3 regions of the Bacillus sp. AL-1R genome follow, and region 2 is predicted to be linked to each of the others. Evidence: a T-box and tRNA genes for the amino acid it is inferred to sense, from the RefSeq annotation. Region 2 holds a T-box; the other regions hold tRNA genes.
The links. A T-box is a leader RNA that pairs with one kind of tRNA and senses whether it is charged. The one in region 2 lies ahead of tyrS (tyrosine--tRNA ligase), so its partner is inferred to be a tRNA-Tyr.
Positions count from the first base shown of each region.

Region 1 (9,921 bases), 720 kb from region 2:
AAATTACTTAAAAACCAATTCAAAAAAACTTCTAAAAATATTACAAAAAGAACAGACAGACCCGATTGGAATGGGAACATTAGTACGTAATCACGTATCATATGAAAGATGGAACAAGATGGATTGGAATAAGGTATACAAAAACATAGATTACAAAGTAAATGTAAAAGTAGATATGACGAATACAGGGAAATCTAAATAAAACAAAAACGGCTCCGAAGTTTGGGGCCGGTTTTTTGTGACTTCGAAATTATGATCTGCTAGACGGATTGGGTAGTCTTTTTATTTTATTACTTTGGTCAGGTCTTTGTTGGCTCTCAAACACAGACCTGTGCTCACTAAATTGGTTTGGCAAGCAAAAAGTCCCACACTAATTATCAAGTACTGACAAATTTATTTCCATTATTTTGCGTAATTTTTCTCGGTCAGGATCAGTCTTAACCATTACACGAAATCCAATTATTGCATTAATAAAATAATAAGATAATTCTTTTGCATCTAATTTCTTAGAAAGTTCTCCCATTCTTTGACCTTCTAGTATAATGTCATGTATTAACTGCTCTGTAAAACCCCAACTTTGAAGAACCCAATCTCTTGCTTCTAAATCATGTTTTGCTAACTCAACCGCAGTATTCACTATTAAACATCCAGTAGGTAATTCTTCCTGTTTGTCAATTGACAATTCGAAAAATACTTGGATCGCTTCTTTGGCCGAACGGGTATTAGCTAGCTCCTTTATAAGCGTTTGCTGCGAAAACTCAATATAACGCTCTAATGATTTAAAATATAATGATTGTTTATCGCCAAAAGTGTCATACATACTCCCTTTGTGTATGCCCATATGCGAGACAAGATCTTGCATAGATGTCTTTTCGTAACCTTGTTCCCAAAATAACCGCATAGCTTTAAGTAGAACAGCATCTACTTCAAATTCCTTTGACCTTGCCATTTTACTATTCAACCTCCTTAATTTAAAAATAAACTAAATATGAGAATCGATAATTTCTTTATTATAAGTGTGTTGATTTAAAACTACTTAAGATTGGACTATTCTTATTTTGCCATTTCTAAATCCATCTAGTATTATACCCAATATTTGTAATTATTTCATATATATGGATAAAATACAGTAGCTATAAATAAAAGAAAAGGACTAATGGAATCCATCAGCCCTTAATTATTTTTAAATTAGTTTATTTAATCGGCTTTCTTATTACAACACGTTCATCAATTTCACTTACATGAAAATCATCTTTTGTAGGAATCCTATTTTCATCGTTAAATTTGATCACCGTTTTACACTCCCTGCTCAGTTTATTTTCAAATCTTTATTTTAGTATTTAATAGATTACTAATTTGATTATTCAACTGTAACTGATTTTGCAAGATTACGAGGTTTATCAACATCACAACCACGATGTAGTGCAGCATAGTAAGAAATTAATTGTAATGGTACTACTGAAAGGATTGGAGATAATTCTTCTTGTACTCTTGGTAAAATGAAGCGATCGCCTTCCATGTTTAATCCTTCCATTGAAATGATACAAGGGTTAGCACCGCGAGCAACAACCTCTTTCACATTTCCACGAATGTTTAAGTTTACTGATTCTTGTGTTGCTAATGCGAAGATTGGAGTTCCTTCTTCGATTAGAGCAATTGTACCATGTTTTAACTCTCCACCAGCAAATCCTTCTGCTTGGATGTAAGAAATTTCTTTTAGTTTTAATGCGCCTTCTAGGCAAACGAAGTAATCTACGTTACGGCCGATGAAGAATGCATTGCGAGTTGTAGCTAAATATTCTGTAGCAATTTTTTCAAACTCGTCTTTTTGGTTTGTAATTGATTCCATTGCATTTGCTACAATTCCAAGTTCTTTAACTAGGTTAAAGTTAACTGTTTTTCCTTTTTCTTTTGCAAGAGCATTTGCAACAATTGCAAGTACTGCTAATTGTGCAGTGTAAGCTTTCGTTGATGCAACAGCGATTTCAGGACCTGCGTGTAAAGCAAGAGTGAAATCAGCCTCACGTGATAATGTTGATCCAGGAACGTTTGTAATTGTAATTGCTTTATGACCTAATTTATTTGTTTGAACTAAACAAGCTCGGCTATCAGCAGTTTCACCACTTTGTGAAATATAAATAAATAATGGTTTTTCTGAAAGTAATGGCATATTGTAAGAGAATTCACTTGCAACATGTACTTCTACAGGAACTCCCGCCATTTTTTCAATAAACTGTTTTCCTACAAGGCCAGCATGATAACTAGTTCCACAAGCAACAATATATAATCTGTCAGCTTCTGCTAATGCTGCTTTAATTTCTGAGTTGATTACAAGCTCTCCGTTTTCATCTTGGTACTTTTGGATAATATTACGGATTACTAAAGGTTGCTCATCTGTTTCTTTTAACATGAAATGAGGATAAGTTCCTTTTTCGATATCGCTAGCATCAATTTCTGCTGTATATGGAGAACGTTCTTTAATATTTCCGTTAAGGTCCATTAATTGAACATGATCTTTCGTAACGACAATAACCTCTTTATCCATTAATTCAATAAATTGATCAGTAATTTGTAACATTGCCATTGCATCCGATGCAATAACATTAAACTCTTCACCAACACCAACTAGTAATGGACTTTTGTTTTTTGCTACATAAATTACGTCATCGTTTTGTTTATCTAATAATGCAATTGCATAAGAACCTTTAAGAAGCTTAAGTGTTTCTCTGAAAGCATCAAGTACAGATAATCCTTTTTTAATATGAAGTTCAACTAACTGAACAATAACTTCAGTATCTGTATCACTTGTAAATTCAATATCATTTAAATAATCGTTTTTTAATTGTACATCGTTCTCGATAACGCCATTATGAACAAGTGTAAAACGTTCAGTAGAGCTCTGATGAGGATGTGCATTACGTTTACTTGGCGCGCCATGCGTCGCCCATCTAGTATGACCAATACCAACATTTCCGTCCGTTTTTGAAGGAATTGACTTACGTAATACAGCAATTCTACCTTTTTCTTTATAAACTTCTACACCATTGTCAGTTAAAAGAGAAATCCCAGCAGAATCGTAACCACGATACTCTAATTTCTCTAAACCTTTTAATAAAATTTCTTTCGCATTATCATTTCCAATATATCCAACGATTCCACACATAATTACTATTGCTTAGTAAGTCCAAAAACAAGACATACAAATTGTATAGGAATGGAACGCTGTTTTCCTAACCGTTTAACTATTTAATTTTCTATTCCCTCGTCATGTTTCATAATGGTAGAGGACTTACAAGCAATATCCACCTACCTTTCATATTCCGCTCATTAGCGAGTTCAATTTTTTGTTTTAAACGGTGTATCAGATTATTTACGTTTGTGCACACAGTCACCCATGTGTTTTTCATAAATAATTTCGGTTGTGATACAGCAACCGGGAGTCATCCGCCGAAACTTCGATAAAACTCCACCTCGTCAACTACACATTCACGTCTAGTGTAGTTCTGGCGCTTTTTTAATACTTTATTATTTCTATACTCCTTTCCTGTTAGGAAAACAATAAAACAACTATACTATACTGTATTAAAAATGGTCAACAAGAATATGATGAAAAAAAATATAGAATAGCTGTATATAACAAAAATATGCATAGACTTACACAAAAGTGCTCATCAATGCATATTTTTTTAATTTATTTTATTCGCCAACTTCTTCTTTTACAACAGCAACAATACGTTCTACATATTGTTTACATTCTGCCTCAGAAGGAGCCTCAGCCATTACACGAATAAGAGGCTCAGTACCAGAAGGACGAACTAAAATACGACCATTGCCGTTCATTTCTTCCTCTACTTCTGAAATGGTTGCTTTAATGCGCTCGTTATTTAGTGCTTCATTTTTATCTGTAACGCGAACATTAATTAATAATTGTGGATACTTTTTCATTTCTCCAGCTAATTGTGATAAAGTTTTACCTGATTCTTTAACAATGCTTACAAGCTGAATAGCACTTAACATGCCGTCACCAGTCGTAATATGATCTAAAAAGATGATGTGTCCAGATTGCTCGCCGCCAAGATTGAAACCATTTTTTCTCATCTCTTCCATTACGTAACGGTCCCCAACACCTGTAACTGCACTTTTCATCCCATTCATTTCTACTGCTTTATAGAAGCCTAAGTTACTCATAACAGTTGATACGATTGTATTTTGTTTTAAACGGCCTTTTTCATTTAAGTATTTTGCACAAATATACATTATTTGGTCACCGTCAACGATTTCACCATTTTCATCAATTGCAATTAGACGATCTCCGTCTCCATCAAATGATAAACCGATGTCAGCACCTTTTTCTTTTACAAGAGCTGCTAAAGCTTCTGGGTGTGTAGAACCTACACCATCATTTATATTAAATCCATTAGGATTCGTTCCCATTGTAACAATATCTGCTTCTAAATCTGCGAATAAATATGGCGCTAATGAAGAAGTGGCACCGTGTGCACAATCTAGAGCTACTAATAGACCTGAGAAATCTTCATCAATTGTATTTTTCAGGAATTGTAGGTATTTTTGCCCACCTTCAAAATAATCACTAACTTGACATAAATCATTTCCAGTTGGTCTTGGTAGACGATCTACTTCTGCATCCATTAGTTCTTCAATTTCATCTTCTTGCTCATCCAACAATTTAAAACCGTCTGGACCAAAAAACTTAATCCCATTATCTGCAACAGGATTATGTGAAGCTGAAATCATAACACCAGCTTGTGCTCCAAGAGCTCTTGTTAAATAGGCAACACCTGGAGTAGAAATTACACCTAATCTCATAACTTCAGCACCAATTGATAATAAACCTGCAACTAGTGCTCCTTCAAGCATATGTCCTGAAACACGTGTGTCACGCCCAACAATAATTTTAGGTTTGACATTATTTTTTGTTAAAACATAACCGCCACAGCGTCCAATTTTATATGCTAATTCAGGAGTTAACTCTTTGTTTGCAACTCCTCGTACACCATCTGTACCAAAATATTTACCCATTTTAACTCTCCTTCTAATTCGATGACTGTCCTACATCGCCTGAATTCTCATTTTCATTTTCATCAGCTTGAGCAGATTTTTTATCAGTAATTTCAATCGTTATTGTATCAAACTCTAAACTATATTTAACTCCCTTTGGACCGGTAATAGTAAGCGCTACATCTCTGGTTCCTGGATCCAGTCCATTCACTTTTGCAGTAATGTTCAAGTCACTTGGATCAATTGCATCCAAGTCTTCTTTAAATCCTTTAGCTGTAACTTCTACTTTACCTAAAGAGGGCTTTATAAACTTATACTCATATTGATTATTTTCACCCACTAATTTAATAGGGATATTACTAAATTTCTTTTCTATTTCTTCATCAAAATTTACGTCTACATTAATCGTGCTTGATTCAACTCTAAATGCTCCATTTGGAGTAGGTACATTAACTTCATATGTGCCACTTTTATCAAATGAAGATACGTCTACTGGCACTACTATAGGTCCACTAAACTTGTCCAACCAATCTTTAGATGCATAAATTCTAAGTGAATCAACTTTACTAGTAAGACTACTTAGCTTTAAACCATCCTTAAGTGTTCCTGTTTGCACTAACTTAATCGGGAAGCTAGCACTTTCGGAAACAATTGGGACAGTTACTTCAACTTTTCTTGGATTTGTAGCAAACGGAAGTTGAACACCTTTTTTATTGAATAATTTAACAGGTAACACCTGACTAAATGTCTGATTTGCATCAGTAACATCCACACCAACGCTTGCATATGACACTTGTGATACTTCATCTCTGGATCCTACTATTGTAACTAAACCTGGTTTAACAATAGCATTCTCTGCTTTATATCCATGTTTAATCTCTTTTTCATTTAAATAAGCAACTTTAACTGAAACTGATTTTTCAATTTTTTCATTAATTGTGACCCTAACTGTTCTTGGTTTAATCGTTGCTTTTATTTTATCTGAAATATTTCTAATTTTTAAAGGAACTTCATATGTACCTAAAGCGTAAGAAGTTAGATCCAAATACACTTCGAAATCCTTCTTCATTTCAGCAGATTTTACAATACTATTAGGTCCATCTAATTGCACAGAAACATCTTTTGGAACACCAGTTACAATTAGATTGCGCTGATCATAAATAGGTGTTACTGGTACTTCTTTTACTAATTCTTTATTATTAACAAACGGTATGTCTCCTAATCCCGAAGTACTTGATTGTGGAACAAGATTGACAGACATAAAAAGTAATAATGTTACTAATAAAGCGATCCCTCTTAAAATCCAACGATTATCCATAAAGTTATCCATTACGCTTCACCTTCCAATTCCATTTAGATGTAGTGGACTCTTCTGGTGATTTCAGCTCAGTATTTAATAAATTTATAAGCTCGTCTTTTGATAATTCTCTGTATAGATTTCCATTCCTCGCTACTGAAACCGCACCTGTTTCCTCGGAAACTACAATTGTAATACTGTCAGTAACTTCACTAATACCAACTGCAGCTCGATGCCTCGTTCCTAATTCCTTTGAAATAAATGCACTCTCAGACAAAGGTAAATAACAGGCTGCTGCCGTAATCTTTTCACCTTGTATAATTACCGCCCCGTCATGTAAAGGTGTATTTGGAATAAAAATATTAATCAATAATTCTGATGATAAATTAGCATTCATTCTAATACCGGACTCTATATAGTCACCCATACCTGTTTGTCTCTCAAATGAAATAAGTGCACCGATTCTTCGTTTAGCCATGTATTCAGTGGCTTTTGCAATATTCTCAACAATATCATTTCGGTCATTAAACCCGTTACCTGTTGTTCTAGAGAAGAATCGACCACGTCCAAGTTGTTCTAGTGCTCTCCTTAATTCTGGTTGAAAGATAATAATAACCGCTAAGAATCCCCATGTTAGTGCTTGATCCATTAAAAATTGTAAAGTATGCAGTCCAAATAGGCTACTTAATACTTTTACGACAATAATGATTGTGACACCCTTTAAAAGTTGGACAGCCTTCGTCCCTTGAATAATGATAATTAATCTATATATAACAAACCAAACTATTAGTATATCTAATCCATTCTGTAAATACTGTAAAAAATTTATATTTAAAGAAGGCATCTTTTACCCTCCAAATTCTATAGAATAAAACTGTATCTTGAGTATTATACCATATTTTTGCAATACACAAAATTTATGAGTTATTAAATATATTAACAATACTTTAACGTCTATTTTAGTTAGATTAAACATCATTACAGTACTATTTACGTTGACTCTCTATAATAATAGAAGGAATGACCTAAATTTTTATGTGATTTTGAAGTTTTCTCAATGACAATTCTTCAAAGTTTATTGATAAAAAAAGAAGCTAGCACATGCTAGCTTCAGTAGATGAAAAAAAGGATTTCAACTAAACGACTTAAATTTACTCTCTTAAAGTGAATTTTATTTTATAGTAACTTTTCTCCTAATAATGAGCCGATCAATGCAACAGCTACGATAGCTGTTCTATTTCTTTCATCTAATATTGGATTAACTTCTACGAATTCAATTGAAGTAATAATATCAGCATCAGATAACATTTCCATCGCTAAATGACCTTCTCTATAAGTAATTCCTCCAGGAACAGGTGTACCAACTCCAGGAACGTGAATTGGATCTAGACCATCAAGATCTAATGATAAGTGTACACCATCACACTCTTTCAAGTGGTCAATGCTTTCTTCCATTACTTTCGTCATTCCTAATTTATCAATTTCATGCATTGTATAAACTTTAATTCCTAATTCTTTAATAATTGCTCTTTCGCCTTCATCAAGATCACGTGCTCCAATAATGATTACGTTCTCAGGTTTTACTTTAGGGAAGTAACCACCTATTTTCGTTAATAAATCGTGACCATGTCCTAAAGAAACAGCTAAAGACATACCATGAATATTACCAGAAGGAGATGTTTCAGCAGTATTTAAATCACCATGTGCATCAAACCAGATTAATCCTAAATTATTATAATGTTTTGATACACCTGCTAGTGTACCAATCGCAATACTATGATCTCCACCAAGTACTAGTGGCATTCTGTTTCTTTTAATAACTTCATCCACTTCTACTGCAAGCTTTTCACATGTTTCTTTTACTGATTTTAAGTTTTTTAAGTTATGTTCTGAATTATCTTCTTTAACTGGTGTACGTTCTACTAAGATGTCGCCTAAGTCTTCTACTTGATAAGACATTCTTTCAATACGTTCGTGTAGTTGTGCATATCTAATTGCACTTGGCCCCATGTCTACTCCACGTCTAGTTTGTCCTAAATCTAATGGTACCCCAATAATTGAAATATCTTTTAACATTTTTATTTCCCCCATCAACTAAATTCATAAAAGTAAACGCTTACTTTAGTTTGAAAAAATATAACTTTTCGACTATTAAAGTTATTAATTATATTAATAGTTTAAATCTTTTGAATCAAATGGGTCAACTCAACATTTTTTTGTATACATATGCATTTTTAGCTTTTAAATTGCTATATTATATGATTATATACAACAAAAAACCTTAGTCAAATGACTAAGGTTTAACTTTATGTATATTGGTGGAGCCTAGCGGGATCGAACCGCTGACCTCCTGCGTGCAAGGCAGGCGCTCTCCCAGCTGAGCTAAGGCCCCACTATTTAAGTATATGCGAATGGAGCGGAAGACGGGGCTCGAACCCGCGACCCCAACCTTGGCAAGGTTGTATTCTACCACTGAACTACTTCCGCACATAAAAAAAAAGAGTGAGCCATGAAGGATTCGAACCTTCGACCCTCTGATTAAAAGTCAGATGCTCTACCTACTGAGCTAATGGCTCGTAATAAATTACGATAAAATAAAAAAATGGCTGGGCTACCTGGATTCGAACCAGGGCATGACGGAATCAAAATCCGTTGCCTTACCGCTTGGCTATAGCCCAACAATAAATGGTGGAGGGGGACGGATTCGAACCGCCGAACCCACAGGGAGCGGATTTACAGTCCGCCGCGTTTAGCCACTTCGCTACCCCTCCGGTATTTATTAAATTAGATGGTGGAGGATGACGGGCTCGAACCGCCGACCCCCTGCTTGTAAGGCAGGTGCTCTCCCAGCTGAGCTAATCCTCCGTAATAAAATGGTGACCCGTACGGGACTCGAACCCGTGTTACCGCCGTGAAAGGGCGGTGTCTTAACCGCTTGACCAACGGGCCAGTACAACTTTTCCTAAGCTTCCAACCGGGCTCGAACCGGTGACCTCTTCCTTACCATGGAAGTACTCTGCCTGCTGAGCTATGGAAGCATTAAGTTAAAAATGGCTCCGCAGGTAGGGTTCGAACCTACGACCACTCGGTTAACAGCCGAGTGCTCTACCACTGAGCTACTGCGGAATAATCTTAGAACCAAGCGACGTTCTACTCTCACAGGGGGAAACCCCCAACTACCATCGACGCTGAAGAGCTTAACTGCCGTGTTCGGTATGGGAACGGGTGTGACCTCTTCGCTATCATCACTTGATTCAATTTCTTAAGGACATTAATTATTATATCAAATTTCATTTTAAAGTCAATAACTTTTTTGAAGTTTTTATAATATTTTTTGTACCCTCAAAACTAGATAATGTCATCATCAAACTTGTTAGTTAAGTCCTCGACCGATTAGTATCAGTCAGCTCCACGTGTCACCACGCTTCCACCTCTGACCTATCAACCTGATCGTCTCTCAGGGGTCTTACTAGCTTAACGCTATGGGAAATCTCATCTTGAGGGGGGCTTCATGCTTAGATGCTTTCAGCACTTATCCCTTCCACACATAGCTACCCAGCCATGCTCTTGGCAGAACAACTGGTACACCAGCGGTGTGTCCATCC
Region 1 covers NZ_CP197469.1:4,267,133-4,277,053, forward strand. Annotated here, with positions in the region: gene ACSBO6_RS20305 (Ger(x)C family spore germination protein) at 1-202, shown strand, start outside; gene ACSBO6_RS20310 (TetR/AcrR family transcriptional regulator) at 371-949, opposite strand; gene glmS (glutamine--fructose-6-phosphate transaminase (isomerizing)) at 1,361-3,163, opposite strand; gene glmM (phosphoglucosamine mutase) at 3,697-5,040, opposite strand; gene ACSBO6_RS20325 (CdaR family protein) at 5,054-6,349, opposite strand; gene cdaA (diadenylate cyclase CdaA) at 6,342-7,160, opposite strand; gene rocF (arginase) at 7,493-8,392, opposite strand; tRNA gene ACSBO6_RS20340 (tRNA-Ala) at 8,633-8,708, opposite strand; tRNA gene ACSBO6_RS20345 (tRNA-Gly) at 8,729-8,803, opposite strand; tRNA gene ACSBO6_RS20350 (tRNA-Lys) at 8,820-8,892, opposite strand; tRNA gene ACSBO6_RS20355 (tRNA-Gln) at 8,920-8,994, opposite strand; tRNA gene ACSBO6_RS20360 (tRNA-Tyr) at 9,003-9,087, opposite strand; tRNA gene ACSBO6_RS20365 (tRNA-Val) at 9,106-9,181, opposite strand; tRNA gene ACSBO6_RS20370 (tRNA-Glu) at 9,191-9,265, opposite strand; tRNA gene ACSBO6_RS20375 (tRNA-Thr) at 9,282-9,354, opposite strand; tRNA gene ACSBO6_RS20380 (tRNA-Asn) at 9,368-9,442, opposite strand; rRNA gene rrf (5S ribosomal RNA) at 9,454-9,569, opposite strand; rRNA gene ACSBO6_RS20390 (23S ribosomal RNA) at 9,690-9,921, opposite strand, start outside.
Region 1: it encodes a tRNA-Tyr, which carries the amino acid that the T-box ahead of tyrS (tyrosine--tRNA ligase) is inferred to sense. The anticodon was not compared.

Region 2 (9,921 bases):
AGTCGACTAACCCTTTTTCCGCTTCACTTAAATTAAATGAAGGTACATCTTTAAAACCTTGTTTAATTTCAGCAGCTGTTAATTCTTTTACAGATCCACTAAATAGTGCTTCTGTAATTTTAATTGCTTGATCAAGTGCCTCTTCACCGTGAACAAGTTTTGTTACTTCAGCGGCTAATGCTTTTTGAGCAACACGTTGTTCTGGTGCTTCATTAAATTGTTTCTCAAGCTCTAAAATTTCCTCTTTCGTTAAGAAAGTAAAGTATTTCAAGTATTTAACTACATCACGGTCATCTGTATTAATCCAGAATTGGTAGAATTCGTATGGAGTTGTTTTTTCAGGATCTAACCAAACTGCTCCACCTTCTGTTTTACCAAATTTAGAACCATCAGCTTTTGTTACTAAAGGTACTGTAAGTCCGAAAGCTTTCGAATCTTCTTCTGTCTTACGGATTAATTCCATACCAGCTGTAATATTACCCCATTGGTCACTACCACCAATTTGTAATTTACAATTATGGTCTTGGTATAATTTTAAGAAATCATATGATTGTAAAATCATGTAACTGAACTCAGTAAATGAAATACCTGCTTCTAATCGAGATGCAACTGAGTCTTTAGCTAGCATGTAGTTTAATCCGAAGTTTTTACCGATATCACGTAAGAATGTAATAACATCTAATTCGCCAGTCCAATCAAAGTTATTCACTACTTTAGCAGCATTGTCACCTTCGAAGCTTAAAAATGGTAATAGTTGAGTACGAATTCGTTCACTGAACATTTTTACTGTATCAGCAGTATTTAACGTACGTTCTGCCTTTTTACCACTCGGGTCACCGATCATTCCAGTTGCGCCACCTACTACACCGATAGGTTTATGACCTGCAACTTGAAATCTCTTTAACATTAACACTGGTAACAAGTGACCGATGTGCAAGCTATCACCAGTTGGGTCAAAACCACAATATAATGAAACTGATTCTTCGCTTAATAATTTTTGTAGACCTTCTTCATCTGTCATTTGATTAATTAATCCACGAAATTCTAAATCTTGTAAGATATTTTCCATTTTTAGCCCACCCCTTTTATGATCTATACGTCATTTAAACAAAACAAAAAGTCCCTACTGTTAAACAGTAGGGACGAATAATTATAATCGCGGTACCACCCTAGTTGTAGTTAATAAAACTAACTACCTCTCTTACAATTAACGGTTGTTAACCGTTCTAATCCTAATTTGCACTAAACAAATTTCGAAAAAGAATGCTCCAGGGTGTAATTCATGTCAATGACTGTGCTAATTCTCACCAACCATTAGCTCTCTGATCCAATACCATTCACACTACTAAGCCTTTCAACGCTCACTATTAAAATGTTATGAAACATTTATATCATAAATAAAACGATTAAGTCAAATAGATAATTAAACTTTTATTAAATTTATTTAAATTATCATTCAATATTTGAATATAAATGATTTATATCAAATAATATGGTTAAATATTAATACTAACATCTTAAAAATACATATTTTGGAAATGGAGTGTTTTTCTTGAAGAATAAAGGAATATGGATTGCTTTAACTATTGTAGTCGTTCTAATCTTTATGGGTGTCGGAAGCTATAATAGCTTTGTAACTCAAGAAGAAAATGTCACAAATAAAATGTCTCAAGTTGATAACCAACTAAAGCGTCGTTCAGATTTAATACCAAACTTAGTAAATACAGTAAAAGGATATGCTACACAAGAGAAAGATGTGATTGCTTCAGTAACAGATGCACGAGCAAAATTAGCTGGTGCTCAAACGACTGCTGATAAAAGTAAAGCCGATGCAGAATTATCTGGAGCGCTAAGCCGTCTTTTAGTTGTCGTAGAAAACTATCCTGATTTAAAATCAAATCAAAATTTCCAAGCATTAATGGATAGCCTAGAAGGAACTGAAAATCGACTTGCGATTGCTCGTAAAGATTATAATGATGCAGTAACTGTTTATAATCAAAAAATCAAAAAATTCCCGGGTGTACTAGTAGCGGGACCTTTTGGATTCGAGAAGAAAGATTACTTTGAAGTATCTGAAAAAGATCAAGCTACACCTGAGGTTGACTTTAGTGGCGATGGTAATAAATGAGAAAATTTCTCTCATCGATATTCCTAATAGGATTTCTTTTTTCATTTGCTACTGGAGCAAATGCCGAAATTAAAATACCTTCTCAAGTAGGAGACATTTATGTACAAGATTATGCAAATGTTCTTAACAGAGAAGATACGCAAACGCTAATTCAATTAGGTAGAAAATTGGAAGACACTACGACTGCTCAACTTGCGGTATTAACAATCCCAAGTTTGGAAGGAAATGATATTAAAGAATATGCTAATACAGCATTTCGAAAATATGGCTTAGGTAATAAAGAGAAAAATAATGGTGTTCTTTTGTTATATGCTAAAAAAGACAGACAAATAAGAATCGAAGTAGGATACGGTTTAGAAGGGGTTGTAACAGATATTAGATCTGGTAACATTCTGGACCAAAGTGCGATCCCATATTTGAAAAAAGGTGAAGAATCCCTTGCAATAACAAACACCTATAAATCACTTTATAATGTTATTTTAAATGGCTCTGAACAAACCAGTCATTCTAAAACAAGTCATTTATGGGACAATTTAAAAGTATTCATCATCATAGCGATTGTGATTGGGATCATCATCATTGATATGATGTTCTTCAATGGTGTACTTACTTATTTCATTTTGAATTTATTACCTGCACTATTAAACTCCTCGGGCGGTGGTGGCCCAAGAGGTGGCGGTGGGGGAAGCTCTGGCGGCGGCGGCTCCGATCGAAAATTTTAGAAAAACAAAAAACCATTGGAACTTTTTCCAATGGTTTTTTGTTAATATTAATCTTCCATCGTTGATAAATCACCTGTTGGAAGGTCTAACTCCCATGCTTTTAATACTCTTCGCATAATTTTTCCGCTTCGAGTTTTTGGTAATTTATCACGGAATTCGATTTGTCTAGGTGCTGCATGAGCTGCTAGTCCTAGTTTTACAAAGTTACGGATTTCTTCCTTCAATTCATCTGAAGCAACATAACCGTCTCTTAATGCAACAAATGCTTTAATAATTTCACCTCTTACAGGATCTGGTATACCGATTACACCAGCTTCTGCAATCGCAGGATGCTCGACAAGCTTACTTTCTACTTCAAATGGACCTACTCTCTCACCTGACGTCATAATGACATCGTCTACTCGACCTTGGAACCAGAAATATCCATCCTCATCCATATAAGCTGAATCACCTGAAACATACCATTCATCATTTAAGAAATATGATTGGAATTTTGCTTCATTATTCCAAATCGTATGCATCATCGATGGCCAACCCTTTTTAATCGCTAAATTTCCCATCGTATATGGAGCAACTTCATTTCCGTTATTATCAACAATAGCTGCCTGGATTCCAGGGAATGGTTTGCCCATTGAACCTGGGCGAATTGGCATACATGGATAGTTACAAATTAATGAAGCTCCTGTTTCAGTCATCCACCAATTATCATGGATTCTTAAATTAAATACTTTTGCTCCCCAACGAACTACCTCTGGATTTAAAGGCTCACCAACACTTAAAATATGTCGAAGTGAACTTAAATCATACTTCTTAATGATCTCTTCTCCTGAACCCATAAGCATACGGAATGCAGTCGGAGCACTGTACCAAACCGTTACACCAAATTCTTGAATTGTTTCATACCAAGCATCAGGACTGAAACGACCTCCTAATATCACATTAGAAGCACCATTTAACCAAGGTCCAAAAATACCATAAGAAGTACCAGTTACCCAACCTGGATCCGCTGTACACCAATATACATCATCTTTTTGAAGATCTGTCACCCATTTACCAGTTTGATAGTGTTGGATCATCGCCTGTTGAACATGAAGAACTCCTTTTGGTTTTCCAGTAGACCCTGAAGTATAATGTAAAATTAAACCATCATGACGATTTAACCATGTAATCTCAAAATCTGTTTTCGCTTCTTTATAATGAGCTTTAAAATCTACAAACTTACCGCCTTCCTCAACGTCATCACCTATTAGGAAGATTGTTTTTAATGCAGGTAAATCATTAACCGGAACACGTGATAATAATGCTGGCGTAGTGACTAATACTTTTGCCTCACTATCCTCTAAACGATCCTTCACAGCACCTTCCATAAATGCCTCGAATAAAGGTCCAACAATAGCTCCTAATTTTAAAGCTCCTAAAAGCGCAAAATACAATTCTGGTTGACGAGGCATGAAAATAAATACTCGATCACCTTTTTCAACGTCACCAAATTGTTTTAGAACATTTGCAGCCTTATTTGAATTAATTTTCATTTCTTCAAACGTATATTTTTCATTTCTCTTATCATCTTTGTAGTACAACGCAACTTTATCTTTTCGATCAGAATTTGCATGACGATCTATAGCTTCAAAAGCCACATTATACTTTTGTGTTGTATACCAAGAAAACTCTTTTTCTACATCTTCCCACTTAAAATTTTTATAAGTTTCCTCATAGTTTTTTAAATTAAATTGTCCATTTTTTACAGGAAGCGCTTCCACCTTCATATAAATCCCTCCTTGATCTTCTCTACTATCATTATACAATGATAAGATTCAATTTTCAGTATTTTTAATAAATTGACCATTTATATGTATTAGACACATACTGTTTTTTTTCCTGTATGTCTTTTTTGCATTTTTTAGTATGATTAATAAAAAAGGTGTTTTCTAAAGGGAGTGAGCAATATTGGATCACCCAAAAAAATATTTTTCAAAAACAATCCAAACTGTGCATGGTGAATTAATTATAGAGGGACCAGTTGAATCTGCCTTACTTGAAACATATCAATTTCATGAAAACTTAACATCTTTTAGACCACCAGCACAACAACATAAAGCAATTGTTGAAATTGCTAGTCTACCTGAAGCTAGAATTATTATTGCTAGACTTGATCGAACAATAGTAGGTTACGTAACTTATTTATATCCAGACCCACTTGAAAGATGGTCAAAAACAACGCTAGAAAATTTAATCGAGCTTGGCGCAATTGAAGTGATACCTGAGTTCAGAGGATTTTCAGTTGCTAAAAACATGCTAATCCTCTCCATGCTTGATGATGCAATGGAAGACTATATCATTATCACAACTGAGTATTATTGGCATTGGGATTTGAAAGGTACTGGTTTAAATGTATGGGAATATCGAAAGATGATGGAAAAGATGATGAATGCCGGTGGACTCATCCAATTTGCAACGGATGATCCGGAAATCTGTTCTCACCCAGCAAACTGTTTAATGGTAAGAATGGGAAAACGAGTTACAAATGAGCAAATTCAAGCATTTGACGCACTACGCTTTTTACAAAGATATATGTACTAATTGAACTTTAATCTCGAAAGGTAGGATTCAAAATTATGCTTATTCAAGATATTATGCGCAGTTCAAACATTACTTTTAAAAAAGAAAATACAATTGGTGAAGCAGTAACCATTTTTCGAGCGGGTGATGTTCGACATATTCCAATCATTAATGAAAATGATCAAGTAGTTGGAATCATTTCTGATCGAGATGTACGCGACGCTTTACCTTCAACATTATTTCCACAAGCATTTTCATCTGTACTTGAAGTTCCTGTTGAAAAAATTATGACGACGAATGTCATAACTTGCAGTCCACTTGACTTTGTTGAAGAAGTTGCAACTTATTTCTATCAATATAAAATAGGCTGTTTACCTGTCGTATCTAGCGGAAAATTAATAGGACTTGTGACTGAAATTGATGTATTGCACACTCTAGTAACTTTAACAGGAGCTTATCAACCTAGCTCCCAAATTGAAATCTTAGTCCATGATCATCCAGGCATTTTAAGTGACGTTGTTAGTGTATTTTCAAAAGAAAACATTAATATTGTAAGTGTCCTTGTATACCCTGCAAAAGAAGTAGATCAAAAAGTTCTTGTATTTAGAATTCAAACGATGAATCCACTGACGATCATTCAAACTTTAAAAACTGAAGGATATAAGATTCTTTGGCCAAATGAAACGAGTGAATCATGATGAAAAAGGATGCATACTTAGTATATAGCGAAGAATACCATGCCTATCAATTCAACGAAAAGCATCCATTTAATCCGATTCGCTCTCAATTAGTTTATGAACTATTAAAAGCTAGTAATCTATTAAATGTTACTGATATTATTCCACCAAGATTAGCAACTGATGAGGAACTACTCCTTTTTCATGATTTACAATTTATCGAACAAGTTAAAAAAGCAAGTCGTGAACCAGTTAGTGCAAATATCGCTGAACAATTTGGACTTGGAACGGAAGATACACCTATTTTTAAAAATATGCACGAGGCCAGTTCTTTAATTGTCGGTGGCACCTTAACAGCAGTAGATGCCGTTTTAGAAGGAAAATCAAATCATGCTTTTAATTTAGGTGGTGGGCTACATCACGGTTTTAAACGAAAAGCCTCTGGTTTTTGTGTTTATAATGACTGTGCAATCGCCATAAAATATATTCAACAGAAGTATGGTTTAAAGGTGTTATATGTAGATACGGACGCACACCATGGAGATGGAGTACAGTGGGCATTTTATGATGATCCGACTGTTTGTACACTCTCAATCCATGAAACTGGTAGATATCTATTTCCAGGGACAGGTGCTGTAACCGAAAGAGGACAAGGTAAAGGTTTTGGCTACTCATTTAATATTCCAATTGATGCGTTCACCGAGGATGAATCATTTCTATTAAGCTATAAAAAAGCAATAAACGATATAGCTCAATATTTCAAACCAGATGTCATCCTCACCCAAAATGGCTCTGATTCGCATTGTTATGATCCTTTAACACATCTTTGTACGACAATGAAAACATTTGAGGAAATCCCAAAAATTGCACACGAAATCGCTCATAAATATTGCGATGGCAAATGGATTGCTGTAGCTGGAGGAGGATACGATTACTGGAGAGTAGTACCAAGAGCTTGGTCACAAGTATGGCTAGCTATGACAAATCAACAACCAAATTCAAACCTAATACCGGATAGCTGGCTAGAGAAATGGCAGAAAATTGCTAATGTTAAGTTACCTACAACTTGGACAGACAACCCGTCAATCGTAAAGCCAATCCCAAGAAAAAGAGAAATAGAAGAATACAATGAACAAGTCTTATACCGCGCACTTGAGCCACTACATATTCAACAAAAGAAGCCTTTTATTTAATACTACACGCCGTCTTTAGAGGTTATCTGGACGGCTATTTTTTTGTGTAGATATTTGATGATTAATTAGTAAAATTCCCGCATAAAAACAAAAAAGCCTAGAATTACTAAAATTCTAAGCTACTTTGATCATTTACTTTGTTGATTGTCTAATTTGAAGATGATGCGGAAGAATGACTGTATTGTCTTCCACTGTCTCTTTATTCATATACTTCGTTAATAATCGCATTGCTACTGCACCAATATCATACATTGGTTGAGCAACAGATGTTAATTTTGGACGCACCATTAATGCCAATCTTGTATTATCAAATCCAAAAACCTCAAGATTATTCGGTACTAAGATTCCATGGTCTTGAGCACTGTGGATTACACCAATCGCCATTTCATCAGATGCTACAAAAATAGCGCTAGGAATAATATTACGTTCATGGAAAGCTTCAAAAGCTTCACTTCCAGATTCATATGTATTATCACCATAAGTTACTAACTCTTCATCGAACTCAATTCCATTTTCTTGTAAAGCTCGTTTATATCCTTCTAACTTACTTAATCCGATAATATTCGTTTCAGTAGGACCGTTTACGAATGCTACCTTTTGATGGCCTTTTTTAATTAAATAATCTACTGCATCAAATGCTGCCTGAGCATAATCGATATTTACGGAAGGGATTTTATTTTCTTCATCGTATGTAGTTGCTAATACGATTGGAACACCAGCCTTTTCGTACTCTTCTTTATGAATATCCGTAATTGTCCCACCAATAAATAAAATTCCGTCAACTTGTTTTGCTAACATATTATTTATTAAAGTAATTTCTTTCTCAACATTCTCATCCGAGTTACTTAAAATAATATTATATTTATACATTGTAGCAATATCTTCAATACCACGTGCTAATTCTGCATAAAAAGTATTTGAAATGTCTGGAATAATTACTCCAACTGTAGTTGTTTTTTTACTTGCTAGCCCTCTTGCTACTGCATTTGGTCTATATCCTAAACGGCTGATCGCTTCGTTTACTTTTTTTCGTGTAGTTGGCTTAACATTTGGATTACCATTAACTACTCGTGAAACTGTAGCCATGGAAACGTTTGCCTCACGTGCTACATCATAAATCGTAACCGTCATTATCATCACTCCTCTATTTTATTCTATCTATTATGTAGTTTGTTTTTTATTTAGTTAAAATAGTCATAAAACGTAATATTCCACAAAAATAGTGCTTCATTCTATCTTATAGTGAAACGAATCTTCGTTCAATACACCTATTTGAAAAAAATGTAAAAAATATGTAGTTTATTACTATCTATTGCTAATTTAAAACAAATGTTCACAAATTATTCAAAAAGCGCCGACTGATTTTGTTCAGCCAGCGCTTTTATGTTGATTATCGATTTATGAACGAATTAACTTCAGACATAAATTGGTCAAATTGATCAAAGTTCATTTGCTGAGATGAGTCACTTAAAGCAGTAGCTGGATCCGGATGAACCTCTGCCATAATTCCATCCGCTCCAATTGCTAACCCTGCTTTTGCTGCAGGTATTAGTAAGTCTCTTCTACCTGTTGAATGTGTAACATCCACTAATACTGGTAAATGTGTTTCTTGTTTTAAAATTGGAACAGCTGTTATATCTAATGTATTTCTCGTAGCTTTTTCATAAGTTCTTATGCCACGTTCACATAAAATGATTTCTTGATTGCCTTCTGACATAATGTATTCAGCTGCATAAATGAATTCTTCGATTGTCGCTGCTAAACCTCTTTTTAATAAAATTGGTTTATTAACAGAACCTGCTGCTTTTAGTAATTCAAAGTTCTGCATATTTCTTGCGCCGATTTGAATGATATCAACATAATCTAGTGCCATTTCAATATGTTCTGGACTTACTATTTCACTAATAATTGCCAAGCCATGGTTTTTGGCAACTTCTTTTAAAATCTTTAAGCCTTCTTCACCTAGTCCTTGGAAGTCATATGGAGAAGTACGTGGTTTAAATGCACCACCACGCATAATTTTTACTCCTTGCTCCTTTAACACTTTCGCTACAGAATCAACTTGTTCATAGCTTTCAACTGCACATGGACCTGCAATAATAATTGGGCTTCCATCACCAATATTAACACCATTTACATGTACGACTGTGTTTTCTGATTTTCTTTTTCTTGAAACAAGGAGAACTTTTTTATCGTCTTCTTCTTGAAGCTCTAAGCTACTTTTAAAAATTTCTTTAAAAATATGTTGAAGAGTAGCCGTACTAAAAGGACCTTCATTAATTTCAGCAATATGATCTAGCATCTTACGTTCCCTAACCGGATCATAACGTTTAACACCTTGATCAATTTTTGCTACCCCAATTTTCTTAGCGATTTCGCCTCTTTTATTTAATAACTCAAATATTTGATGATTTATCTCGTCTATTTCAATTCTAAGTTGTTCTAAATCATTTTTAGTCAATTAAAATCCTCCTTGCAAATACCAATATCTCATTTGTTATTATGACATTTTATTGAAAGCTAATCAAAACATGAGCATTATTTTATAAAAATGTTTTTTTAGTGAATATTTTGTATTCTTATTGGGAATTTTTGTTGTGAAACGAAATAATAAGAAGAGTTAGCAAAGTAACCCTTCTTTT
Region 2 covers NZ_CP197469.1:3,550,532-3,560,452, forward strand. Annotated here, with positions in the region: gene tyrS (tyrosine--tRNA ligase) at 1-1,069, opposite strand, end outside; T-box leader at 1,136-1,367, opposite strand; gene ACSBO6_RS17065 (LemA family protein) at 1,553-2,128, shown strand; gene ACSBO6_RS17070 (TPM domain-containing protein) at 2,125-2,850, shown strand; gene acsA (acetate--CoA ligase) at 2,898-4,616, opposite strand; gene ACSBO6_RS17080 (GNAT family N-acetyltransferase) at 4,798-5,430, shown strand; gene ACSBO6_RS17085 (acetoin utilization AcuB family protein) at 5,466-6,107, shown strand; gene ACSBO6_RS17090 (acetoin utilization protein AcuC) at 6,107-7,279, shown strand; gene ccpA (catabolite control protein A) at 7,412-8,410, opposite strand; gene ACSBO6_RS17100 (bifunctional 3-deoxy-7-phosphoheptulonate synthase/chorismate mutase) at 8,670-9,740, opposite strand.

Region 3 (9,921 bases), 1.5 Mb from region 2:
TCAATTAGTTTTAAAATTAGTTAAGTTAGAAAGGGCGCACGGTGGATGCCTTGGCACTAGGAGTCGATGAAGGACGGGACTAACACCGATATGCTTCGGGGAGCTGTAAGTAAGCTTTGATCCGGAGATTTCCGAATGGGGGAACCTACTACTCGTAATGGAGTAGTATCTTTACCTGAATACATAGGGTACTGAGGACAGACCCAGGGAACTGAAACATCTAAGTACCTGGAGGAATAGAAAGCAATAGCGATTTCCCAAGTAGCGGCGAGCGAAAAGGAAGATAGCCCAAACCAAGAGGCTTGCCTCTTGGGGTTGTAGGACACTCTATACGGAGTTACAAAGGAACGGGGTAAATGAAGCGACCTGGAAAGGTCCGTCGAAGAAGGTAAAAACCCTGTAGTTGAAACCTCGTTCCCTCTTGAGTGGATCCTGAGTACGGCGGAACACGTGAAATTCCGTCGGAATCTGGGAGGACCATCTCCCAAGGCTAAATACTACCTAGTGACCGATAGTGAACCAGTACCGTGAGGGAAAGGTGAAAAGCACCCCGGAAGGGGAGTGAAAGAGAACCTGAAACCGTGTGCTTACAAATAGTCAGAGCTCGTTAACGAGTGATGGCGTGCCTTTTGTAGAATGAACCGGCGAGTTACGATCCCGTGCAAGGTTAAGTTGAAGAGACGGAGCCGCAGCGAAAGCGAGTCTGAATAGGGCGATTTAGTACGTGGTCGTAGACCCGAAACCGAGTGATCTACCCATGTCCAGGATGAAGTTCAGGTAACACTGAATGGAGGTCCGAACCCACGCACGTTGAAAAGTGCGGGGATGAGGTGTGGGTAGCGGAGAAATTCCAATCGAACTCGGAGATAGCTGGTTCTCCCCGAAATAGCTTTAGGGCTAGCCTTATGTGTTAGAGTCTTGGAGGTAGAGCACTGATTGGACTAGGGGCCCCCAACGGGTTACCGAATTCAGTCAAACTCCGAATGCCAATGACTTATCCATAGGAGTCAGACTACGAGTGATAAGATCCGTGGTCAAGAGGGAAACAGCCCAGACCGCCAGCTAAGGTCCCAAAGTATACGTTAAGTGGAAAAGGATGTGGAGTTGCTTAGACAACCAGGATGTTGGCTTAGAAGCAGCCACCATTTAAAGAGTGCGTAATAGCTCACTGGTCGAGTGACTCTGCGCCGAAAATGTAACGGGGCTAAACGTATCACCGAAGCTGCGGATTGATACCATATGGTATCAGTGGTAGGGGAGCGTTCTAAGGGCGTTGAAGCTAGATCGTAAGGACTGGTGGAGCGCTTAGAAGTGAGAATGCCGGTATGAGTAGCGAAAGACGGGTGAGAATCCCGTCCACCGTATGCCTAAGGTTTCCTGGGGAAGGCTCGTCCTCCCAGGGTTAGTCAGGACCTAAGCCGAGGCCGACAGGCGTAGGCGATGGACAACAGGTTGATATTCCTGTACCACCTCATTTCCGTTTGAGCGATGGAGGGACGCAGAAAGATAGGGTAAGCGCGCTGCTGGATATGCGCGTCCAAGCAATTAGGCTGATGTGTAGGCAAATCCGCACATCATAAGGCTGAGTTGTGATGGCGAGGGAAATATAGTACCGAAGTTCCTGATTCTACGCTGCCAAGAAAAGCTTCTAGCGAGGAAATAGGTGCCTGTACCGCAAACCGACACAGGTAGGCGAGGAGAGAATCCTAAGGTGAGCGAGAGAACTATGGTTAAGGAACTCGGCAAAATGACCCCGTAACTTCGGGAGAAGGGGTGCTCTTTTGGGTGTATGCCCGGGAGAGCCGCAGTGAAAAGGCCCAAGCGACTGTTTAGCAAAAACACAGGTCTCTGCGAAGCCGCAAGGCGAAGTATAGGGGCTGACGCCTGCCCGGTGCTGGAAGGTTAAGAGGAGGGGTTATCCCTTACGGGAGAAGCTCTGAATTGAAGCCCCAGTAAACGGCGGCCGTAACTATAACGGTCCTAAGGTAGCGAAATTCCTTGTCGGGTAAGTTCCGACCCGCACGAAAGGCGTAACGATTTGGGCACTGTCTCAACCATAGACTCGGTGAAATTATAGTACCTGTGAAGATGCAGGTTACCCGCGACAGGACGGAAAGACCCCGTGGAGCTTTACTGCAGCTTGATATTGAATTTTGGTACAGCTTGTACAGGATAGGTAGGAGCCTGAGAAGCCGGAGCGCTAGCTTCGGTGGAGGCGTCGGTGGGATACTACCCTGGCTGTATTGAAATTCTAACCTAGAGCCGTGATCCGGCTCGGAGACAGTGTCAGGTGGGCAGTTTGACTGGGGCGGTCGCCTCCTAAAGAGTAACGGAGGCGCCCAAAGGTTCCCTCAGAATGGTTGGAAATCATTCGAAGAGTGTAAAGGCATAAGGGAGCTTGACTGCGAGACCTACAAGTCGAGCAGGGACGAAAGTCGGGCTTAGTGATCCGGTGGTTCCGCATGGAAGGGCCATCGCTCAACGGATAAAAGCTACCCCGGGGATAACAGGCTTATCTCCCCCAAGAGTCCACATCGACGGGGAGGTTTGGCACCTCGATGTCGGCTCATCGCATCCTGGGGCTGTAGTCGGTCCCAAGGGTTGGGCTGTTCGCCCATTAAAGCGGTACGCGAGCTGGGTTCAGAACGTCGTGAGACAGTTCGGTCCCTATCCGTCGTGGGCGCAGGAAATTTGAGAGGAGCTGTCCTTAGTACGAGAGGACCGGGATGGACACACCGCTGGTGTACCAGTTGTTCTGCCAAGAGCATGGCTGGGTAGCTATGTGTGGAAGGGATAAGTGCTGAAAGCATCTAAGCATGAAGCCCCCCTCAAGATGAGATTTCCCATAGCGTTAAGCTAGTAAGACCCCTGAGAGACGATCAGGTTGATAGGTCAGAGGTGGAAGCGTGGTGACACGTGGAGCTGACTGATACTAATCGGTCGAGGACTTAACTAACAAGTTTGATGATGACATTATCTAGTTTTGAAGGTGCAAAAAACATTATAAAAAACTTCAAAAAAGTCATTGACTTTTAAGTGAAATTTGATATAATAGTTATTGTCCTTAAGAAATTGAATCAAGTGATGATAGCGAAGAGGTCACACCCGTTCCCATACCGAACACGGCAGTTAAGCTCTTCAGCGTCGATGGTAGTTGGGGGTTTCCCCCTGTGAGAGTAGAACGTCGCTTGGTTTATCATTATTCCGCAGTAGCTCAGTGGTAGAGCACTCGGCTGTTAACCGAGTGGTCGTAGGTTCGAATCCTACCTGCGGAGCCATTTTGGAGAGCTGTCCGAGTGGCCGAAGGAGCACGATTGGAAATCGTGTAGGCGGGTAACCCTGTCTCAAGGGTTCAAATCCCTTGCTCTCCGCCACATATTTACAGCACTATTGTACTGGCCCGTTGGTCAAGCGGTTAAGACACCGCCCTTTCACGGCGGTAACACGGGTTCGAGTCCCGTACGGGTCACCATTTTATTACGGAGGATTAGCTCAGCTGGGAGAGCACCTGCCTTACAAGCAGGGGGTCGGCGGTTCGAGCCCGTCATCCTCCACCATTTAATTAACAAAATAACTTTCATGGAACTATATTAAATAGTATCCACATTATCGCGGGGTGGAGCACGAACGAATATGCTTCGAAGAAATTACTTCAGCATACCAATCGAGCTGCTACTTGCAAAATCATCCTGAGATTGGGATGGTCTTAACAAAATAACTTTCATGGAACTATAAAAAATAGTATCCACATTATCGCGGGGTGGAGCAGTCTGGTAGCTCGTCGGGCTCATAACCCGAAGGTCGCAGGTTCAAATCCTGTCCCCGCAACCAAATGGTCCCGTGGTGTAGCGGTTAACATGCCTGCCTGTCACGCAGGAGATCGCCGGTTCGATCCCGGTCGGGACCGCCATTTAAGATGGCTCGGTAGCTCAGTCGGTAGAGCAGAGGACTGAAAATCCTCGTGTCGGCGGTTCGATTCCGTCCCGAGCCACCATCTTGAAAAATATGGCAACAAATAAATTTTAATACGCCGACTTAGCTCAATTGGTAGAGCACGAACGAATAAACTTCGTAGCAAGACCTCAGCGTACTTGTCGAGCAACATCTTGAAATTCTTACTGAGACAAGGACGACTAAGAAACGAACTAAATATGGCAATAAATAAATTAATACGCCGACTTAGCTCAATTGGTAGAGCAACTGACTTGTAATCAGTAGGTTGGGGGTTCAAGTCCTCTAGTCGGCACTCTTTAACCGGAGGGGTAGCGAAGTGGCTAAACGCGGCGGACTGTAAATCCGCTCCCTGTGGGTTCGGCGGTTCGAATCCGTCCCCCTCCACCATTTATAGGGGCATAGTTTAACGGTAGAATAGAGGTCTCCAAAACCTTTGGTGTGGGTTCGATTCCTACTGCCCCTGCCAATTAAATAAAATAATGGCGATCGTGGCGAAGTGGTTAACGCATCGGATTGTGGTTCCGACACTCGTGGGTTCGATTCCCATCGGTCGCCCCATATAATTTATAACGATTGCTCAAGTGAGTAATATAATTTATAATAAATTGAATATAGTATATAAAGTTCTTAATTAATGGGCTATAGCCAAGCGGTAAGGCAACGGATTTTGATTCCGTCATGCCCTGGTTCGAATCCAGGTAGCCCAGCCATTTATGCGGAAGTAGTTCAGTGGTAGAATACAACCTTGCCAAGGTTGGGGTCGCGGGTTCGAGCCCCGTCTTCCGCTCCAAATTACGGCGGTATAGCCAAGTGGTAAGGCAGAGGTCTGCAAAACCTTTATCATCGGTTCAAATCCGGTTACCGCCTTTTAGATTTTACCCCACGCCGGGGTGGTGGAATTGGCAGACACACAGGACTTAAAATCCTGCGGTTGGTGACAACCGTGCCGGTTCGAGTCCGGCCCTCGGCATCAAAAAAACCTCTTACTTTGTAAGAGGTTTTTAATTTCAGATTTGATTGGACAATTTGTCTTTCATATATTATAATTATTGTATAACTTTGGCGGTGTGGTGGAATGGCAGACACGCCTGACTCAAAATCAGGTATCTTCACGGATGTGCAGGTTCAAGTCCTGTCACCGCTATATAAATGCTAACAAAAAAAGCTTTGCACTAATTGTGCAAAGCTTTTTTTGTTTTTCTTGCACATGGCAAAATATCTCCAAATAATGTTGTCAGCTGATAAGAAACCTTTAGTGACAATGACAGAAATTGATATTAAACATTTTATATTGATCCTATGCAAGAAAGCGGATTGTAAACAACGTGCATTAACACGAGATTGCTAGCTAGTAAAAGAAGTCATGCGTTGCGATGATTTACTAGTACGCAAAGGAATTTACCAGTAGATAGTAAATCGTTCTACAAGGAATTTTTTTGAATTTTCAAACCAACTCTTTACAATATTAATGTTAAAATTATTATGAGTATGTAGACAAAAGGAGTGAGTTGCAATAAATAAATATTTGAAAATTGGTTTGTTGTTTGTAGGTTTGATTGCTGTTTCATTTTTATCTTGGAAAATAGTTAAAATTATTGTTTTTAAAAATGAATATCATGTTGCAAATATAAAATATGACAAAGAAAAGATTCCTCCAGCTTCAAAGGAAGGAGCAGATATTGCAAGAACACACGATATATTAAATAATTTAACTGGTTGGTTAAATTATCAACAATTCAAAAATCCAAACTCTCCAGCTTGGGAAGATAAAAAATCTGAATTGGAATCTATTCTCACATATTTTGAAAAAATACTTAGCAATGTAGATGAAAATAGCGATTTGCACGATGATTTAGATTTAGCTAACAAGTTAATGAAATTGGCAATTGATCAAAAAGACATGAAAGCTTTGTTGTATACTCATCGAATAATGCACGATTTAGACAACAAGATTAATCATACCCAAGGAAGAATTGTTGTTTTCAATAGCGCAAAAGCTGGAAATGGAAATGCAGAAAAAGTGGATGATTATATGGCTTATTTAAAAAATCAGAGATAGCTTAATGGCTGTCTTTTTCTTTTGTCCTAAAACACAGATTTTACTGCATTATTCTTGGAACTTTAATTGATTCTTCATCAGCATTAAATAATTGTCATATAGAGCTATTAACATCCACATAAAGAAAGGCAGCGAACATCTATATAGTCGCTGCCTTCTTTATGTGGATATTAGCAATCCTAACATTACATTTTTACATACTTACGTTTTTGCTTAAGCCAATCAAATTGTTTTGGATTTCTTTTATTTGCTAAAGTAACTACAAGACCAGTTGTTGCTATTAATAGGCTTGCAGCAGCTACTTTAATCGTAAATTGTTTTGCATCTTTTAATTTCTCATTATTGTATCGATCAAGTTCTTTAAGTGTATCTTGTGTAAGATCAATTCTGTCGTTTGTTTCTTCAATCAAACTACAGACACCCTCAAAACTTTCGACTAAAGGATTCTTTTCTTCTTTTACCAAAGGATTTGTCATAATTACTCTCCTCCTAAATTTATCCTATAAAGAAGAATTCTATGAGAAAATTCATTATACCTTTATTCAAATTTCTACAAATCTTTCAATAGCCTCTGCTGTTAGCTACTTATACTCTTCATCTGTTATTTTATATGGCTTTTAACAATTTCAATTCTCGATTTTTTCTTAAATTATGATAACATTTTCGACAAAATATGATTTTATTCTTGAATATGTGACATATTTATGATAAATTTAATTACAAGTTCATTAAAACCTACTAAATACTTATTTCATTTGTATTAGTAGTTTAGCACTTATAACTTGATAACAACGCAGTGTATTGATTCATTTGAGAACGATACATTGCGTTTTTTTATATTAAAAAGTCTATTATTACAGGCTTTTGTGTCATAATTAGATAATGAAATAATTTTCTGACTAGAATAGGAAATATAATTAACAGGCAGTTAGGTGATTCTTGTGAATATGAAAGAATTTCAAAAAGAATTAATTTTATATAGTAAAGAAATTGGAATAGATAAGATTGGATTTACGACTGTTGATCCCTTTTTAACATTAAAAAATCGATTATATAAGCAGCAAGAATTAAATTATCAATCGGGTTTTGAGACAAAGGATATTGAACGAAGAGTAGATGCGAAAAAAATAATGACTGAAGCAAATTCAATTATTGCAATTGCTCTAGCTTATCCATCTAAATTAAAAAATCCTCCTAAAAGTAAAAAGGGATCTACAAGGGGAATCTTTTGTAGGGCCTCATGGGGGGAAGATTATCATGTAGTTGTAAAAAAGAAATTACTTCAGCTTGAGTCTTTTATTTTATTACATTATCCGAATGCAAAGGTTCAATCGATGGTCGATACTGGTGAGCTAGTAGATCGAGCAGTGGCTGAAAGAGCGGGGATCGGATGGAGTGCTAAAAATTGTTCAATTATTACGCCAGAATTCGGTTCTTATGTATATTTAGGCGAAATGATTACCTCACTACCTTTTGAACCTGATTCACCTATTGAAGAGCAGTGTGGAGAATGTACAAAATGCCTTGATGTTTGTCCGACAAGTGCGATTGTTTCTCCAGGTCAATTAAATGCTAAAAATTGTATTGCTTTTTTAACCCAATCAAAAGAAATGATACCTGTTGAGTTTCGAAAAGAGCTGGGAAATCGCATATATGGATGCGATACATGTCAGACAGTTTGTCCTAAAAATAAAGGAATTAATTTTACTCATCATACTGAGATGGAAGCTGATCCGGAAACAGTAAAACCTTTATTACGTTCTGTATTAAAAGTAAGTAACAGAGAGTTTAAAAATCAGTTTGGCAAAATGTCTGGGTCATGGAGAGGAAAGAACCCAATTCAACGAAATGCCATTATTGCTTTAGCACATTTTAAAGATGAATCGGCATTAGATGATTTAAAGGAATTAGCGAAAAAAGATGCTAGACCGGTAATACGAGGTACAGCAATTTGGGCTATTTTTGAGATTGAAGGAAAGAACAGTACTCCATTTATTGAAAGTTGTTTACAAAAAGAGCAAGACGAGATTGTATTAAATGAAATTAATGCTGTTCTGTCAAAGTAATCGATAATGAGTGGTATAATCTCTTATTTTTCAACATCGTATAGAATAAGAATATATGTTGAAAAGGGGGATTATCTTGTTTAATCGTGAACTTTTAGAGTGTTATTTAAAAGAACGATTACAACTTTATTTTGGTGAAGGACATCGAAGTCATCCTATTCAAGAAATAGAATACCAGGCAATCAAGCGGAAAGTTGAATTATATAATAAGCGTAATATTTCATTAGTAAAAGTATATGGTAATCTTGATGTAAACAATATTTGGACTGATAAGGATGTAACGTATATAAATTATACATTCCATACGCGATATTTTTTAAAGCAAAAAGATTTATATTTTGAAGAGGATCAACATGAGAGACAGATCGCGATTAAAAAAGATGAAATCTTATATGACATTGCATTCCCAATTGATAATCAAGTTGAGAATTTTGAACTAGAAGAAGACGATTTAGATGAAAGTGAAATATTAGAACGAAATAACAGATATAACCGATTTAATGCTGTTAAATATGCTGAAACCTGGTGGGATGGTCATAATAAAGAATATCCATTGTATGCAAATGATTGTACAAATTTTATATCTCAATGTTTGAGGGCTGGAGGCGTTCGAATGGTTGGAATGCCAAAACCCGGGACAGGGTGGTGGTATAAAAATCATTCTAATAGTAGTTATAGTTGGAGAGTTGCTCACGCATTAAGAAGATTTTTACCTACGTCTAAAACTGGAATTATAGCACAAGAGGTGCCTTCTCCAAAAGATCTATCATTGGGGGATATTATTTTATATGATTTCGAAGGTGATGGAGTATGGAATCATTGTACGATCGTTGTTGCTAAGGATGAAAATGGTGAACCGTTAGTGAATGCACATACTGTAAATAGCCGTAAAAGATATTGGTCATATTATGATTCTTCTGCTTTTACGGAGAACATTAAGTATAAGTTTTTTCACTTCGTTGATGGCTTTTCTAACCCTCAAATGGAATAATACCTTACGAATGACGAATTTGGTATAATATAAAGCATTGAAACAATATAGAGGTGAAAAAGATGGGAATACACGTTGTATTATATCAACCACAAATTCCAGCAAATACAGGAAATATTGCACGTACTTGTGCAGGAACAGATACAAGTTTGCATTTAATCCGTCCGTTAGGTTTTTCAACTGATGATAAAATGTTAAAAAGAGCTGGTCTTGATTATTGGGAGCATGTAGACATACATTATCATGATTCTTTGGACGATTTATTTGATAAGTATAAGGACGGGAAATTTTATTTTATTACTAAATTTGGAGAAAAAACATATTCAAACTTTGACTATTCAAATTTAGATGAAGAGATTTTCTTTGTATTTGGTAGAGAAACAACAGGACTTCCGAAAGAGTTAATAGCCAAAAACATGGAAACTTGTTTACGTATACCAATGACAGATCATATTAGGTCTCTAAATTTATCAAATACAGCTGCAATTTTAATTTACGAAGCTTTACGTCAGCAAGATTTCCGTGAGTTATTAAAAGTAAAGGATTATTCTAAATAAATCACCAGAAATGGTGATTCAGACTGTTGACAAACGCTCGCTTTCTTCGTTGCTTCGCCTGTCTGCGGTGCTCATTACCGTTTAGGGTAACTCCGCTCCTCACCAGGCTTCGCGCCTCGAAAGACAAACGCTTGCAATCAGTCTGAATTTCAACTTTTTAGTACTTTGTCTACACACTGAGTCACCAGAAATGGTGATTTTTTTGTTTAATCTAAGAGTTTATCAAATAGCACAAATAAAAAGATGCTTCCATTAAAACGGTCTCAAAGAATCCGTGACTAGAAGCATCTTTTG
Region 3 covers NZ_CP197469.1:581,808-591,728, forward strand. Annotated here, with positions in the region: rRNA gene ACSBO6_RS02775 (23S ribosomal RNA) at 19-2,956, shown strand; rRNA gene rrf (5S ribosomal RNA) at 3,078-3,193, shown strand; tRNA gene ACSBO6_RS02785 (tRNA-Asn) at 3,204-3,278, shown strand; tRNA gene ACSBO6_RS02790 (tRNA-Ser) at 3,283-3,374, shown strand; tRNA gene ACSBO6_RS02795 (tRNA-Glu) at 3,398-3,472, shown strand; tRNA gene ACSBO6_RS02800 (tRNA-Val) at 3,482-3,557, shown strand; tRNA gene ACSBO6_RS02805 (tRNA-Met) at 3,755-3,831, shown strand; tRNA gene ACSBO6_RS02810 (tRNA-Asp) at 3,835-3,910, shown strand; tRNA gene ACSBO6_RS02815 (tRNA-Phe) at 3,919-3,994, shown strand; tRNA gene ACSBO6_RS02820 (tRNA-Thr) at 4,174-4,246, shown strand; tRNA gene ACSBO6_RS02825 (tRNA-Tyr) at 4,257-4,341, shown strand; tRNA gene ACSBO6_RS02830 (tRNA-Trp) at 4,347-4,420, shown strand; tRNA gene ACSBO6_RS02835 (tRNA-His) at 4,437-4,512, shown strand; tRNA gene ACSBO6_RS02840 (tRNA-Gln) at 4,590-4,664, shown strand; tRNA gene ACSBO6_RS02845 (tRNA-Gly) at 4,670-4,744, shown strand; tRNA gene ACSBO6_RS02850 (tRNA-Cys) at 4,751-4,821, shown strand; tRNA gene ACSBO6_RS02855 (tRNA-Leu) at 4,839-4,924, shown strand; tRNA gene ACSBO6_RS02860 (tRNA-Leu) at 5,016-5,098, shown strand; gene ACSBO6_RS02865 (hypothetical protein) at 5,480-6,013, shown strand; gene ACSBO6_RS02870 (hypothetical protein) at 6,199-6,489, opposite strand; gene queG (tRNA epoxyqueuosine(34) reductase QueG) at 6,955-8,079, shown strand; gene ACSBO6_RS02880 (amidase domain-containing protein) at 8,156-9,070, shown strand; gene trmL (tRNA (uridine(34)/cytosine(34)/5-carboxymethylaminomethyluridine(34)-2'-O)-methyltransferase TrmL) at 9,133-9,627, shown strand.
Region 3: it encodes a tRNA-Tyr, which carries the amino acid that the T-box ahead of tyrS (tyrosine--tRNA ligase) is inferred to sense. The anticodon was not compared.